DNA from 2 places in the Mesorhizobium sp. ESP-6-4 genome. Region 1 is predicted to be linked to the other one. Evidence: predicted binding sites of a transcription regulator. Region 1 holds the regulator's gene; the other holds the start of a gene.

Region 1 (7,691 bases):
GCAGGTGATGCAGGCTCCCTGTCGAGGCCGCAACAATGCCGGGCTTTCGCTCCGCGCTTCCGGCTCGTCGATGTTCAGGGTCTCGTTCAGCGCTGTGAACATCAGCGGCCGAAGGTCGTGCAGGCCTGAAATCGAAACGACCTGGCGTATGCGCCGCGCCACATCGGATGATAGCGGTGAGACCGTGGTCACCATCCGGCTGGCGAGATGCCCGCCGGCCGAGTGCCCGGTCAGCATCAGCGGACCATCGACCATGGCCGCCGCCTTCTCGATCGCTGCCGCGGCCTCGCCGACTATGCCGCTGATCCTGGTCTGCGGGCACAGCGTGTAGGAGGGCATGGCGACGGCAAAGCCGCGGCCGAGCGCGCCTCCAGCCAGATGCGACCAGGAGCTCTTGTCCGACTCCATCCAATAGCCGCCGTGGATGAACACAACGAGCCCCTTTGGCGCCGCAGACGGGAGAAACAGGTCGAAGCGATTGCGCGGCGCTTCGCCGTAGATAACATCGAGCCGCGCCCTGCCCTCTGACTGCAGCCTTTCGCGGAATGCCCGCGCCGGCCCATCCCACGCCGCCGGCCAGCGGTCGCCGCCGGCGATATTGGCGCCATTTGCATAGGCGTCATCCCAGTCGACAATACGATGTCCCAGCAACGGTATCTCCGCGATCAGATCATTTGTTCGGCATCGCCGATTCAAAGTCAGGTAACGGTTGTTTTGACGGCAAAGCGCGCGTCTTGCCAGACGCCAGTGCGCAGGATGTCCTGCAGCACCTCGACTGCATTCCAGACATCGCGGTAGCCGACATAGAGCGGCGTGAAGCCGAAACGAATGGTGGATGGCGCGCGGAAATCGCCGATCACGCCGCGCTCGATCAAGGCGCGCATCACCTGGTAGCCATTTGAATGGGCGAACGAGACCTGGCTGCCGCGCTCAGCGCCTGAGCGCGGGCTCTCCAGCTCAAGACCGAAGCCGCCGCATCTGGCCTCGACAAGCCGGATGAACAGGTCCGTCAGCGCGACGCTTTTTCTCCGCACGGCCCTCATGTCGACATCGTTCCAGAGATCCAGCGCCCCTTTCAGCGCGCGCATCGACAGCACCGGCTGCGTTCCGCACAGGAACCGCCGGATGCCCGTGCCCGCAGCGTAGCCCTGCTCGAACGCGAAAGGCCGGGCATGGCCCCACCAGCCGCTGAGCGGCTGGCGAATGTCGCGGTGATGGCGGTTCGCGGCGTAGATGAAGGCTGGCGAGCCCGGCCCGCCATTGAGATACTTGTAGGTGCAGCCGATGGCGAAATCGGCATTCGAGCCGTCGAGATCCACCGGCAGCGCACCCGCCGTGTGGCAGAGATCCCAGACGATCAGCGCACCGGCTTCATGAGCCTTGCGGGTGAGCGCCGCCATGTCGCGCAGCCGGCCGGATTTGTAGTTGACGTGGTTGACCAGGATGACCGCGACGCGATCGTCAACCAGTTCCTCAATCGTCGGGGCATCGGTGCCTTCGAGCCGCAGCACCGTGCCGGGCCGCGTCGATGCGACGCCTTCCGCCATGTAGAGGTCGGTCGGAAAGCTGTCGCCCTCGGCAACGATCACCGAACGCTCGGGCCGCATTGCAAGTGCCGCATGCAGGACCTTGTAGATGTTGATCGAAGTCGTGTCGCAAACGACCGTCTGGCCGGGTTTCGCGCCGATCAGCCGTCCTAGCTGGTCACCCAGCTCGATGGGCATATCGAACCAGCCGGCGGTGTTCCAGGCGCGGATGAGATCCCGCGCCCATTCCTGCCTCGCGGCAGTCTCGATCTCGCTGAAGGCGTCCACCGAAGCGGCGCCCAGCGAATTGCCGTCGAGGTATATGATGCCTTCCGGCAAGACGAAGCGATCGCGCATGGCGCGCAGCGGATCCGCGGCATCCATCGCCTCGACTTCGGCGAGATCAGGAATTCCCCTCATTGTGCTGCCGCCTCCATTTCGATCTGGCCAAGGGGGTTGTCTCACCACCGTCGGCGACAGGGCAAGAACCTTTGGTCCTATGTTAGCTGGTCCATAGACGGCGAAGACTGCGGACCGGAACTTCGCCAAGGTTGGCATTTTGGATTCGTTTCGTTCACGCTGCCGCGCGCTTACGGAACGAGCCGACGTGATCCCATCCGCGGCTTCGTGATCGTGTCGGCGCTCTTGTTTCAGCTTACCGAAGCTCCAAAATCGAGCGGAATCAATGCCGCTGTCTACAAGGGGCGGCCAGGGCATCACCGGATGCGACATTGTTTCGGCAGCCTTAACAAATTCACTAAACTTTAAACGGTTGCGGAACACAACTGGAACAGATAGTGTTTGTTCTGGGTTTGTTTTTCTGATTCTGGTTTCAGAACCCGTGGGGGCCGCCGATGCTGACGCGCAAACAACATGAACTCCTGATGTTCATCCATGAACGCCTGAAGGAGAGCGGGATTCCTCCATCATTCGATGAGATGAAGGAGGCGCTCGACCTTGCCTCCAAGTCCGGCATCCACCGGCTGATCACTGCGCTGGAGGAACGTGGCTTCATTCGCCGGCTGCCGAACCGGGCGCGCGCGCTGGAAGTGCTGCGCCTACCCGACTCGATCGCGCCTGGCCTGAATGCCGCGAAGAAGTTTTCGCCGAGCGTCATCCAGGGCGGCCAAGGCAATCTCAGTCGCCAGGTCAAGCCGACGACGCCATCGCGCACCCCGACGCCAAGCAATGACGACGAGGCCGCGGCGGCCGTATCCATTCCGGTGATGGGCCGCATCGCCGCCGGCGTGCCGATTGACGCTATCCAGCACCAGACGCATTCGATCTCGGTGCCGCCGGACATGATCATGGGCGGCGAGCATTACGCGTTGGAGGTCAAGGGCGACTCGATGATCGAGGCCGGCATCTTCGACGGCGACACCGTCATCATCCGCAATGCCAACACCGCAAGCCCGGGCGAGATCGTGGTGGCGCTGGTCGACGATGAGGAGGCGACGCTTAAGCGTTTCCGCCGCAAGGGTGCCTCGATCGCGCTCGAGGCCGCCAACCCGGCCTATGAGACCCGGATCTTCGGACCGGATCGGGTCAAGGTTCAGGGCAAGCTCGTCGGACTTATCCGCCGCTACTGAGCAGAACTGCCCGGCCTTCTTCGCCCGGACGACAATCTATTGGGCCGGTGCGGCGGCTGGTTTTTCCGGCTGCTTATAGGGCGCCAGTCCCCTCGCCTCGCGCGTGTATTTCCGCTGCTCGTGCCAGGGTCGGTATGGTTCTACGACCGCGTAGCGGACGGTTGGCCGCGCGGTTGCCGATTGCGGATCGAAGAAAACGGCGGCGCTGCCGTCGCGCGCCAGCTGCCGCTTGGTGACGACGAGCACACGCGGATCGCGGCACGGGTTATAGGCCGTGGCGTCGTTGATGACGATGAGGTCGGCGAAGCCGCAGGCCGGCCGGGCGGTGTCGCGGGTCTCGGCGAGCGCGACGATCGCGCCGGAAGGATGCCGACCGATGCAGAGATCGCCGCTGCAATAGAAGGGCGAGCCGGGCGGCAGGTCGACGGGATCGGCAATGTCCAGCGTATCTTTGGCGAACCTTTCTGGCGGCACGATCTCCTCGGCTTTCAGCGCCCGTTTCCAGTTGTCGGTGGTGAACTCGTTGGAGCGTTCGCGATTGACGGCAAGCTCGCCGCCGCCGATCGGCATCGCCACCAGATGCGCATCCTCCGAGATAAGCACGTCCGGTGTGCGGACGTGCGGAATGGCCAGCAGCGCAGCGAGCGCGAAAGGTACGGCGGCAAGCCTCAGCCAAGTGGTAGCCATGGTCGCGATGACCAGCGCGACCGTCGCCAGCAGCACCGACTGGATCGAGATCAGCCCAACGGCGTCGACCGGTGAGCGCTCGGAAATCCATGCCGAAATGGCGATCATCGCCGTCAGGCCTTTGCCCATGACAAAAAGGAAAGGGCCGTCGAAGCCGAAGGGCATGGCCAGCGCGCTCAGCACGGCGAACGGCATGACGACCAATGAGACGATCGGCATGACCGCCAGATTGGCCAGCAGGCTGAGCGGCGACACCCGCTGGAAGTGCCAGATGGCAAACAACAATGTCGCGCTGCCCGCGATGAGCGACGTCACGGCGGCGCCACCCGCTCCAATTGCCAGTTTTCGCGATAGAAGCCCGAGAAACGAACGCTTTGCCGGCGGCGCGGTCGTTTTGCCGGCGCGATAGTCGGCAAAGCCGGCATAGGCGCCGACCAGGGCGGCGGTGGCGGCGAAGGACATCTGGAAGCTCGGGCCGACCACTTCATGCGGCGAGACCAGGATGACGGCGATGGCAGAGATCGCCAGGTTGCGCATGGTCAGCGCCGCGCGGTCGAAAAGCACGGCGACCAGCATCACGCCAAGCATGATGAAGCTTCGCTCGGCCGCCACCACGATGCCGGAGATCACGAGATAGGCGGCGATCGACGCCAGCGCGATGCCAGCGGCATATTTCTTCACCGGCCGGCGCGACGAGAAATCCGGAAACAGCGCGAAGGTGCCGCGTAGCAGGACCATGATCGTGCCGGCGACCAGCGCCATATGCAGGCCGGAGATCGAAATGATGTGGTAGATGCCGGTCCGCCGCATCGACTCGTTGATTTCGTCCGGAATGCCGGCACGAACGCCGACGATCAGCGCCGCCGCGATCTCGCCCTCGGAACCGCCGATGCTGCTCCTGATGTGGTCGGCAATTCCCTCGCGTGCGTTTTCTACGGCCGATGCCACACGTGCGCCAAACGGCACCTCCGTTGGCGCACTGGGGGTCGGCGCGACAAGTTTCGGATCGCCCAGGAAAAAGCCACTGGCGCCGATGCCGGCAAAATAGCTGTCGAAGGAAAAGTCGTAGCTGTCCGGCCGAACCGGACCTGTCGGCGGCAGCAGCTTGGCATAGCCGGTCAGCATCGACCCGGCCGCCATGCCGGAGGGGATCCTGCGCGCCGACAGCCTGATGCGGTCCGGCGCGTAGCGCAGCTTCGGACGTTCCGTGGATGTCAGATCTATGGTGAGCCGGACACGGCCGTTGGCCATCGCCTCGGCGGTGACGAGGCGGCCCGTCAGCCGTGTCTGGATTTCGGAACCCAGCATCGGGGTCGCCATCCGCCAGGTCTCCAGCTTGGCCGCGAGAAACCCCAAGGCGCAGAAAAACGCCGCCATGAAGACAAGATGCGTTCTGTGCCGGGAACGCGAGACCGCCGCGCAGACCGCCATCAGGGCGACCGCCGCAAGCGGCCTGTAGAGGTCCGGCTCGGCGCTCAGCGAGAAGTAACAGATCACGCCGACGGCCAGGAACGCCGGTACCAGCAGGAAGCCGACGCCGCGGTCGAGCTCGGTCGCGGCCGCTGTGCCTATGCTTCGGCGCAACGCGGGAAGCGAAACGCGGCCAAGCTGTCTGCGGATCCGGCCGACATTGGCTGTCGGCGAGGCTGGCGGTAACGTGCCGCCGCCAGGCGGCAGAAGCTCAGCTGGCGGGCGCGGCGCCGGAAGCGAAAGCGGCGCTTCCTCAGCGGGCACGGCATGAGCAAACATCAGGCGTTCGCTGACGCCTGCTGTCGTTCCCCCGCCCTCCTCCGCGCCCCGGCCACGTCCAGCCATCGGGTCTGCCCCTTGCGCCCCAGACCGCCTATGCTACATGAACGCCGGTCGCGTGGAAGTCTGCGCGAAACATGCATTTTTCAGCGCTTCCTCGAGAGTTCCATGTCCGACAAGGTCGTCACCCGTTTTGCCCCCTCGCCTACAGGCTACCTGCATATCGGCGGGGCGCGCACGGCGCTGTTCAACTGGCTCTATGCCAAGCACACCGGCGGCACGATGCTGCTGCGCATCGAGGATACCGATCGCGAGCGCTCCACCGAAGCCGCTACGGCTGCCATTCTCGACGGGCTGACCTGGCTTGGCCTCTCCTGGGATGGCGAAGCCGTCTCGCAGTTCGAGCGCGCGCCGCGTCACCGCGAAGTGGCGGAGCAGCTCGTGCGCATGGGCAAGGCTTATTACAGCTATGAGACGCCGGCGGAGCTGGAGGCGATGCGCGAGGCCGCACGTGCCAAGGGCCTGCCGCCGCGTTACAACGGCCATTGGCGCGACCGCGGCCCATCCGAGGCGCCCGCAGGCGTCAAGGGCGCGATCCGCATCAAGGCGCCGACCGAGGGCGTGACGATCGTCAACGACCGCGTGCAGGGCGAGGTGCGCTTCCCCAACAAGGATCTCGACGACTTCATCATCCTGCGTTCCGATGGCGTCCCGACCTACATGCATGCCGTCGTCGTCGACGATCACGACATGGGCGTCACCCACATCATCCGCGGCGACGATCACCTGACCAATGCCGCGCGCCAGACGGTGATCTACAACGCCATGGGCTGGGACGTGCCATCGATGTCGCACATCCCGCTGATCCACGGCGCCGACGGCGCCAAGCTGTCGAAGCGGCACGGCGCGCTCGGCGTCGAGGCATATCGCGCCATGGGCTACCTGCCCGAGGCTCTGCTCAACTATCTGGCCAGGCTCGGCTGGAGCCATGGCGACGACGAGGTGATGTCGATTAAGGACATGATCGCCTGGTTCGACATCGGCGACGTCAACAAGGGCGCGGCCCGCTTCGACTTCGCCAAACTCGAGGCGCTGAACGGCGTCCATATGCGCAAGATGGAGGACCGGGCGCTGTTCCACATCTTCGTCGCCACCTTGCCTTATCTCGAAGGCGGCCCGGCGCTCGCGGCAAAGCTCGATGACAGGCGCAAGGCGCAACTGCTTGCCGCCATGCCCGGCCTCAAGGAGCGGGCGAAAACTCTTGTGGAACTGATCGACGGCGCGGCGTTCCTGTTCGTCGAGCGGCCGTTGCCGTTGGACGAGAAGGCGGCGGGCTTGCTCAACGCGGATGCGCGCGCGATTCTGCGCGGCGCGCATGGCGCATTGTCTTCTGTTCAGGGCGACTGGAACGCCGCCTCGGCCGAGGCTTCGATCCGCGACTTCGCGCGGGCCGGCGGGCACAAGCTGGGCGCCGTGGCGCAGCCCCTGAGAGCCGCGCTGACCGGCCGCACCACCTCGCCCGGCGTGTTCGACGTGCTTGCGGTGCTGGGCCGTCAGGAAAGCCTCGCGCGCATTGGAGATCAAATCGATTAGGAGCGAGCTGGCCCAAGAAGATTGGCATTGAAAGGTGTGTTTCGCAGTGCAACATTGGGCTTGGCCCAATCTGGCACGCACCTCCTAAAATGCGGTGGCGAGTTCGCGCATTCCGGTGACTTCGACGTGTCGTTTGCAGGAATTGCCTTGCCGGCATGAGGAACAAAAGGAGTTGAGAATGAGCGAAGCTGCGACAAAACCGGAACCGGGCAGCAAAAAGCGCGAGTCGGCCGCCAGGCTCGAGCTCGCCGGCAAGACGCACGAATTAAAGGTGCGAAGCGGGACGGTCGGGCCGGACGTCATCGACATCGGTTCGCTCTACAGCACCACCGGCGCCTTCACTTACGATCCCGGCTTCACCTCCACCGCGAGCTGCGAATCGGGGATCACCTTCATCGACGGCGATGCCGGTATCCTGCTGCATCGCGGCTTCCCGATCGATCAGCTCGCCGAGCATGGCGACTTCCTCGAGGTCTGCTATCTGCTGCTCTACGGCGAATTGCCGACCAAGGCGCAGAAGGACGACTTCGACTATCGCGTGACGCGC
Region 2 (7,691 bases), on a different contig from region 1:
ATAGGTGTTGGAGAAGCTGCCCTGGTCCTTGGCGCCGATATTGTCGAAGCGCGAGGCACCATAGGGGTTCTGTCGTCCGCCGCCGCGGCCGGAGGCGAACGAGCCGCCGCCATAGGGATTGCCGTAGCCGCCGTAGCTGTTGCCGCTGTCGGCGATATCGATATGGGTTTCGGGCAATTCGTCGACGAAGCGCGACGGGATCGTCGATTGCCACAGGCCGTGAATCTGGCGGTTGGAGACGAACCAGATATGCAGGTTCTTTTTCGCCCGCGTCAGGCCGACATAGGCGAGCCGGCGCTCTTCCTCGAGGCCGGAGCGTCCGCCTTCATCCAGCGCGCGCTGATGCGGGAACAGGCCTTCCTCCCAGCCGGGCAGGAAGACGGTCTCGAATTCGAGGCCCTTGGCCGAATGCAGGGTCATGATCGAGACCGCATCCTGCGATTCGCCCTGCTCGGCCTCCATCACCAGCGCGACATGCTCGAGGAAGGAACGCAGCGATTCATACTCCTCCATGGAGCGGATCAGCTCCTTGAGGTTTTCCAGCCGCCCGGGCGAATCCGCCGAACGGTCGTTCTTCCACATGTCGGTGTAGCCGCTTTCCTCCAGGATGGTCTCGGCGAGCTCGGTGTGCGGGGTGGTTTCCAGCGCCTTCTGCCAGCGCTCGAAATTGGCTGCGACCTCGCGCAGCGCCGCGCGCGGCTTCGGCTTCAGCTCGTCGCTTTCGGCAAGCGTTGCGGCGGCCTCCAGCATGGGGACGCGCATGGCCCGCGCCGTGTCGTGGATCTGGCGGATGGTGGCTTCGCCCAATCCGCGCTTCGGCACGTTGACGATGCGCTCGAAGGCGAGGTCGTCGCCGCCATTGGCGACGACGCGGAAGAAGGCCAACGCATCGCGGATTTCCAGGCGCTCATAGAAGCGCGGGCCTCCGATGACGCGGTAATTGAGGCCCAGCGTAATGAAACGGTCTTCGAAGGCACGCATCTGGAAGGAGGCGCGCACCAGGATCGCCATGTCGTTGAGATTGTGTTTTTGGCGCTGGTAGGCCTCGATGGCATCGCCGATGGCCCGAGCCTCTTCCTCCGAGTCCCAGGCGGCGTGGACGTGGACCTTGTCATCCTCGGGGTCGTCGCGGTCGGTGAACAGCGTCTTGCCGAAGCGGCCCTCATTGTGGGCGATGAGGTGAGAGGCGGCGCCCAAAATATGCGCGGTGGACCGGTAGTTGCGCTCCAGCCGGATGATGGTGGCGCCCGGAAAATCCTTGTCGAAGCGCAGGATGTTGTCGACCTCGGCGCCGCGCCAGCCATAGATCGACTGGTCGTCGTCGCCGACGCAGCAAATATTCACGCTCACGGGCTGTTCCGCGCCTGCCGGCGCGGGCCCTCCGCGGGGGCCTCGCAACGGCTCGGACGCCCAGTCGGGCTTGCGGCCTTCGGCCGAAACGTCCCATTCATCGCTGCGGGCTAACGGCCCCTCTTCGGGAACTGGTGGTCTGTAGTGACCACCTTCTGTTCTATCGATAGTCGATTTCGATGCGCTCGGTGCGCGGCCGCCCGGGGCCCCATTTCTCGGAGTCCCCGGCCTCTGCGCCAAAAGCCGCAGCCACATGTATTGCGCGGTGTTGGTGTCCTGGTATTCGTCGACGAGGATGTATTTGAACTTGCGGTGGTAGTCCTTCAGCACGTCCGGATAGGCGCGGAAGATGCGGATCGGGTGATAGAGCAGGTCGCCGAAATCGCAGGAATTCAGCGTCTGCAGCCGTTCCTGGTAGGCCTTGTAGAGCTGGCGGCCCTTGCCGTTGCCGAAGCTGCGCGCATCGCCTTCCGCTATTTCGTCCGGGCCAAGGCCCTTATTCTTCCAGTTGTCGAGCATCTGGGCGAATGTCTTGGCCGGCCAGCGCTTGTCGTCCAGCCCTTCGGCCTGGATCAGCTGCTTGATCAGCCGCACCACGTCGTCGGTGTCGAGGATGGTGAAGTCCGATTTCAGCCCGGCCAGCTCGGCATGTCTGCGAAGCAGCTTCACGCCGATCGAGTGGAAGGTGCCGAGCCAAGGCATGCCCTCGACATTGCCTTCGCCGATCAGGATGCCGATGCGCTGCTTCATCTCGCGCGCGGCCTTGTTGGTGAAGGTGACAGCCAGGATCTGCGAGGGAAAGGCCCTGCCGGTAGCAAGGATGTGAGCGATGCGCGTGGTGAGCACCCGCGTCTTGCCGGTGCCCGCGCCGGCCAGCACCAGAACCGGGCCTTCGGTCGTCTCGACGGCGAGCCGCTGCTCCGGATTCAGGCCCTTGAGATAATCGGGCACGCCGTTCTGGCCGCTGCGGGCGGCCATGGCGCGCGCGGCTATGCCGGATGGAGCCGCTGCCGGCCGCGCATTCGGTTCATCGAAAAAAGGCATGTCTTCGGAAAAGCCCGACATCGCTCCCGAATGTAGTGATTCGGCAGCGAAAGACCAGAACTGTCTACGTTTTGTTCTAGTTTCGCGTGTCTGCCCCCAACTTGACAGCCGGAGCGAGCGAGGGAAAGCTGCCGGCGGGGCAGGGACGGCGCGCCGTCGCCTCAGAGCGGCCGCAAAGGCGCAACAGTCGAAGGAGCACCGTCTTGGCTGTCACCATCACCTCCCTCGTCCTCTTCCTCATCGGTCTCATTCTCGGCGGCGGCGGCATCTGGCTCATCGCGCTGGGCGGCAGCTGGTACTACCTGATCGCCGGCCTGATCTTCCTGATCACCGCCTGGCTGTTGTTCAGGCGCCGGTCGACCTCGCTCTGGCTCTACGCGCTGTTCGTGCTTGCCACTTTATGCTGGGCGGTGTGGGAAATCGGCTTCGACTGGTGGCAGCTCGGCCCGCGCGGCGGCGTCATCGTGCTGATCGCCTTGTGGCTTTTGACGCCGTGGGCAAGGCGGGGGCTGCGGGGGCCGGACGGACGCGCGCCGCTGATCCTGGCCGTGCTCGCCTCGCTCGCGGTCGCCGGTTATTCGATGACCGCCGATCCCATGGATATCGGCGGCACGCTGGGCACCGAAAAGGCGGCGACGGCCGCCAATCTCGGCGGCGACATGCCGGCCGGCGAGTGGCAGTTCTACGGCCGCACGCCCTTCGGCCAGCGCTATTCGCCGCTCGACCAGATCACGCCGGACAACGTCGCCAAGCTGCAGCCGGCCTGGACCTATCGCACCGGCGACGTGAAAGGCCCCGACGATATCGGCGAGACGACCTATCAGGTGACGCCGCTGAAGATCGGCGATGCGCTGTTCATTTGCACCCCGCATAATTTCGCCATCGCCATCGATGCCGCGAGCGGCAAGGAGAAGTGGCGCTACGATCCGAAGATCAAGCTCGACCCCAACCGCCAGCACCAGACCTGCCGCGGCGTGTCCTATTATGCCGATGCCAAGATCGCCCCCGGCCAGCCTTGCGCCGCGCGCATCTATCTGCCGACCTCCGACGCCCGGCTGATCGCACTCGACGCCGCGAACGGGCAGGTGTGTCCGTCCTTCGCCGAGGGCGGCACCTTGAACCTGATGGCCAACATGCCCTATCCGAAGTCGGGCTATTATTATTCGACGTCGGCGCCGCTGATCGTCGGCGGCAAGATCATCGTCGGCGGCGCGGTCAACGACAATTATTCGACCGAGGAACCGTCCGGCGTCATCCGCGCCTTCGACGCCGGCACCGGCGCGCTCCTATGGAATTGGGATTCCGGCAATCCGGACGTGACGACGCCGCTGCCCGCCGGGCAAACCTACACCCACAACTCGCCCAACATGTGGTCGACGGCGAGCGCCGACGAGAAGCTGGGACTGCTCTACGTTCCGCTCGGCAATCAGACGCCGGACCAGCTCGGCATGGGCCGCAGCGCCAATGTCGAGAAATTCTCCTCCTCGATCGCCGCGCTCGATCTCAACACCGGGCAATTGCGCTGGGTCCGGCAGACCGTGCATCACGATCTGTGGGACATGGACGTGCCGGCGCAGCCGTCGCTGGTCGACATCACCACCGCGAACGGCGTCGTGCCGGCGCTGGTCGGGCCGACCAAGCAGGGCGATCTCTACGTGCTCGACCGGCGCACCGGCGAGCCGATCATCCCTGTGAAGGACGTGCCGGCGCCCGGCGGCGCGATCGAGGGCGATCATGCCTCGCCGACGCAGCCGGCCTCGGACCTGTCCTTCAATCCCAAGCCGCTGACCGGCGCCGACATGTGGGGCATCACCATGTTCGACCAGCTGGCGTGCCGGATCGAATTGAAGAAGCTGCGCTATGAGGGACGCTACACGCCGCCCTCGCTGCAGGGCTCGCTGATCTATCCCGGCAATTTCGGCGTCTTCAACTGGGGCGGCGTCGCGGTCGATCCGGTGCGGCAGGTGATGTTCGGCATGCCGACCTACCTCGCCTTCACCTCGAAGCTCATCCCGCGCGCGGACGTGCCGCCGCCGGGCGATACCAAGGGCAGCGAGCAGGGGCTGAACCGCAATGAAGGCGCGCCTTACGCGGTGGTGATGGGACCGTTCCTGTCGCCGCTCGGCATTCCCTGCCAGGCGCCGCCCTGGGGCTATGTCGCCGGCGTCGACCTCAAGACGGGAAACATCGCCTACAAGCACCGCAACGGCACTGTCTACGACATGACGCCGCTGCCTTTGCCGCTCAAGGTCGGCGTTCCCGGCATCGGCGGGCCGATGATCACGGCGGGCGGCGTCGCTTTCCTAGGCGCCGCGGTGGACGACTATCTGCGCGCCTACGACCTCACCACCGGCAGGCAGCTGTGGCGGGCGAGGCTGCCGGCGGGCGGCCAGTCGACGCCGATGACCTATACGGTGGCCGACGGCCGCCAGTTCGTCGTCATCGTCGCCGGCGGCCACGGCTCGGTCGGCACCAAGCCAGGCGATTACGTGATGGCCTACACGCTGCCGAAATAGGACAAGGCGAGGCCGGCCTGCTACGAAAGCAAGAAGCCGGCCAGCAGGACGGTCAGGAGAAGCGACGCGGGTACGGCGAGAAGCCAACGAGCCTCCAGGACACTGTTCCGATAGTCTTTCATTTTCTCGCTCCAACCTTTTAAGACGGCTCCAGCGCGTAACCCGCCAGCGCTGGAGCCTCTGCTTTGTGCTCAACCGCTGTAGCGGGAGCCTCCGGCAGTGGGTCAACGGAGGGTCGGTTGGTTCGTTCCTGGCGCAAGTCCCCAGTCGGGCTATCGGTTCCGACTGAAGTCGCACATCACAAGCATTGGTCCCAAGGACGAAACATATAGCCCACTATCTCATTGTGTCCCCGACTGGCGGACATGAGTCCCTTCATCGCCAGTTTATGGATGCCCGTCACCCCCAGGGTGGCGGGCCTCCGTTGAGGGGCGGGCAAGAGGTAGACGGTGTCGATTTCCAATGAGTTGCGGGACGTCAGCATCCGTTACGAGTGCCCTAACTGCCACTCGCCGATCCATCAAAACCGGTTCATGGTTCAAGGCGGTAAGCATCTTCAGGTGCGATGACTGCAAGACCAAATTGCGCCTTGGCTACTCGGCTAAGCTGGCCCTTTCCAAAGGCACTGCCAGTCGGCGTAGGTCGGGAACTCTCGCCGACATTTTGGACAATGGTCGCGGCGGCATCGACGTTGATGACCTGATCGCACTGTCCTTTGTCACGTCGGATGAGCGTTAAGGAAAATACGAAATGGGACCGGAGGCGTCAGCGATATTGGTTTTGCTTTCGTGCAGTCCGGGGTGGGCTTGTCGGCCACTCGAAATCGCGCCTCAAATCTACTCCGCCGATGAATGCAGAGCGGCCTTGGCGGATCGTTTGGCTAAGTCCCCTGTCGGCGAAGTTATTGGCCGATGCAGGGAGGTTGACGCCACGGTTACCAATTCGCCGCCGCCTGGATATTCCGCCCTAACAGTCACCCGAGGCACAAAAACTACGAACTATCTTGTTCCCCATAAGGTGGACTAATCGATTTCGCCGGTGGGAGGCCTTCGGTCGCCAGAAAGCGGATCAGCTTTGCCGTCGAAAGGCCGAGCCGTTCAAAACCGGTTCGGAATGCTTCAAAGCCCGAGATGACCCCGCAAGCTGGGCACCTGATCCAGCACCTGGTTGGTCAGATCAGGGCCGGCGGCAACCTCGGCCTGCTTGATCAAGGTCTCGCCGGCCTGACGGATCTGCGCCATGTCGAGGCCGGACTCCTTGAGCGCGGCGATGCCGTTGATCAGCGCGCCGGCCTTTTCGCCCAGAACGCCGCCAAGCGCGCCCTGCAGTGACGACAGAAGTCCGCCGCCCGAATTGGCCGTCGCGCCGGCGGCCATCACGTCATATTTCTGGGCCAACTCACCGGCGCCGGGGATCTGGTCGAAGAAGGACGAAATGCTGGTGCCTTCAGCCTCATGCTCGAGCACGGAAAAAATGGTGCCGACAACCTTCTCGGTGGTCGGCTCGTCGAGGCCGGCCTTCGAGGAAACGGTGTCGATGATATCCTGGATGTTCATGGCATTCCCCTTTTCGTCATTCGTTTCGGTAGGGCGCTCAGGCAACTTCACGTCCTAATGTGACAGCACCATCAAGCCTTTCGGAAATGACCAAAATGTGATGAATCGCGCTGGCTTGTCGGCGCGACGGCGGGTTGGCTCCACCAGGGTTCCGCCCATATGGTCGTCACCGGGGCGTGACTGGACCATGCGATACTCGACCCTATCTTGCGGTCCACCGCCAACCGTCGAGGAAAATCATGACCAGCCCCGTTGCCAAGCCCGTCGTCACGCAGCCTGTCATCACGCAGGCGATGATCGATGCCTATGACGAATACACGCATCTGACGCTCGACCGCCGCCGCTTCATGGAGCAGTTGACGAAGCTGGCGGGCTCGGGTGCCGCGGCGGCGGCGATCGCGCCGATGCTGGCCGCCAATTCCGCTCAAGCGGCGATCGTCGCCGAAGACGACAGCCGCGTTAAGGGAGGGGACATCACCTATCCCGGCTCAAGCGGCGAGATGAAGGGCTATCTGGTCAAGCCCGCGAACCAGTCAGGCAAGCTCGGCTGCGTCATCGTCATCCACGAGAACAGGGGGCTGAACCCGCATATCCGCGATGTCGCCCGGCGCGTGGCGCTGGAGGGGTTCATCGCGTTGGCGCCGGACTTCCTGTCGCCGCTTGGCGGAACGCCCTCCGACGAGGACAAGGCGCGCGACATGTTCACTAAGCTCGACGTGGCCAGAGTCGCCGCCGACGGCGTGGCGACGATCGCCTATCTCAAGGGCCTCAAGGACGGCAACGGCAAGGTCGCGGCGGTCGGCTTCTGCTGGGGCGGCGGCGCGGTGAACCAACTCGCCGTCCATGCGCCCGACCTCAGCGCCGGCGTCGCCTATTACGGCATGCAGCCCGAGGCCGGGGACGCTCAAAAGATCAAGGCGCCGCTGCTGCTCCACTATGCCGGGTTGGACGAACGCACCAACGCCGGCATCGACACCTACAAGAAGGCGCTCGACGCCGCCCATGTCGAATACAAGGTCTATGTCTATGAGGGTGCCAACCACGCCTTCAACAACGACACCTCGGCCGCGCGCTATGACAAGAAGGCCGCCGATCTCGCCTGGGGCCGGACAATTGCTTTCCTGAAGGAGAAGCTGGCATAGCCGAGCGGTCCAGAGCAATTCCAGGAAGAGTGACGAACGGCAACCTTTCAAAATCCCTGTGTCGGGTAACCAGGGCGTTTCAC

Evidence for each region. Region 1 encodes LexA, which represses DNA repair genes until DNA is damaged. Its sites were predicted from a motif close to TGTTCNNNNTGTGTTCNG; they were not measured.
Region 2: a site for LexA is predicted at 2,456-2,473, ahead of LB523_RS02705 (ATP-dependent helicase). Genes of this name have one in related genera too.

What each region holds. Positions count from the first base shown of each region.
Region 1 is NZ_JAIUGS010000010.1:44,645-52,335, reverse strand. It holds gene LB523_RS18905 (alpha/beta hydrolase) at 1-651, opposite strand, end outside; gene kynU (kynureninase) at 699-1,946, opposite strand; gene lexA (transcriptional repressor LexA) at 2,381-3,115, shown strand; gene LB523_RS18890 (ComEC/Rec2 family competence protein) at 3,152-5,617, opposite strand; gene gltX (glutamate--tRNA ligase) at 5,720-7,144, shown strand; gene gltA (citrate synthase) at 7,323-7,691, shown strand, end outside.
Region 2 is NZ_JAIUGS010000001.1:601,782-609,472, forward strand. It holds gene LB523_RS02705 (ATP-dependent helicase) at 1-2,415, opposite strand, end outside; gene LB523_RS02710 (glucose/quinate/shikimate family membrane-bound PQQ-dependent dehydrogenase) at 2,598-4,910, shown strand; gene LB523_RS02715 (hypothetical protein) at 6,029-6,466, opposite strand; gene LB523_RS02720 (dienelactone hydrolase family protein) at 6,706-7,608, shown strand.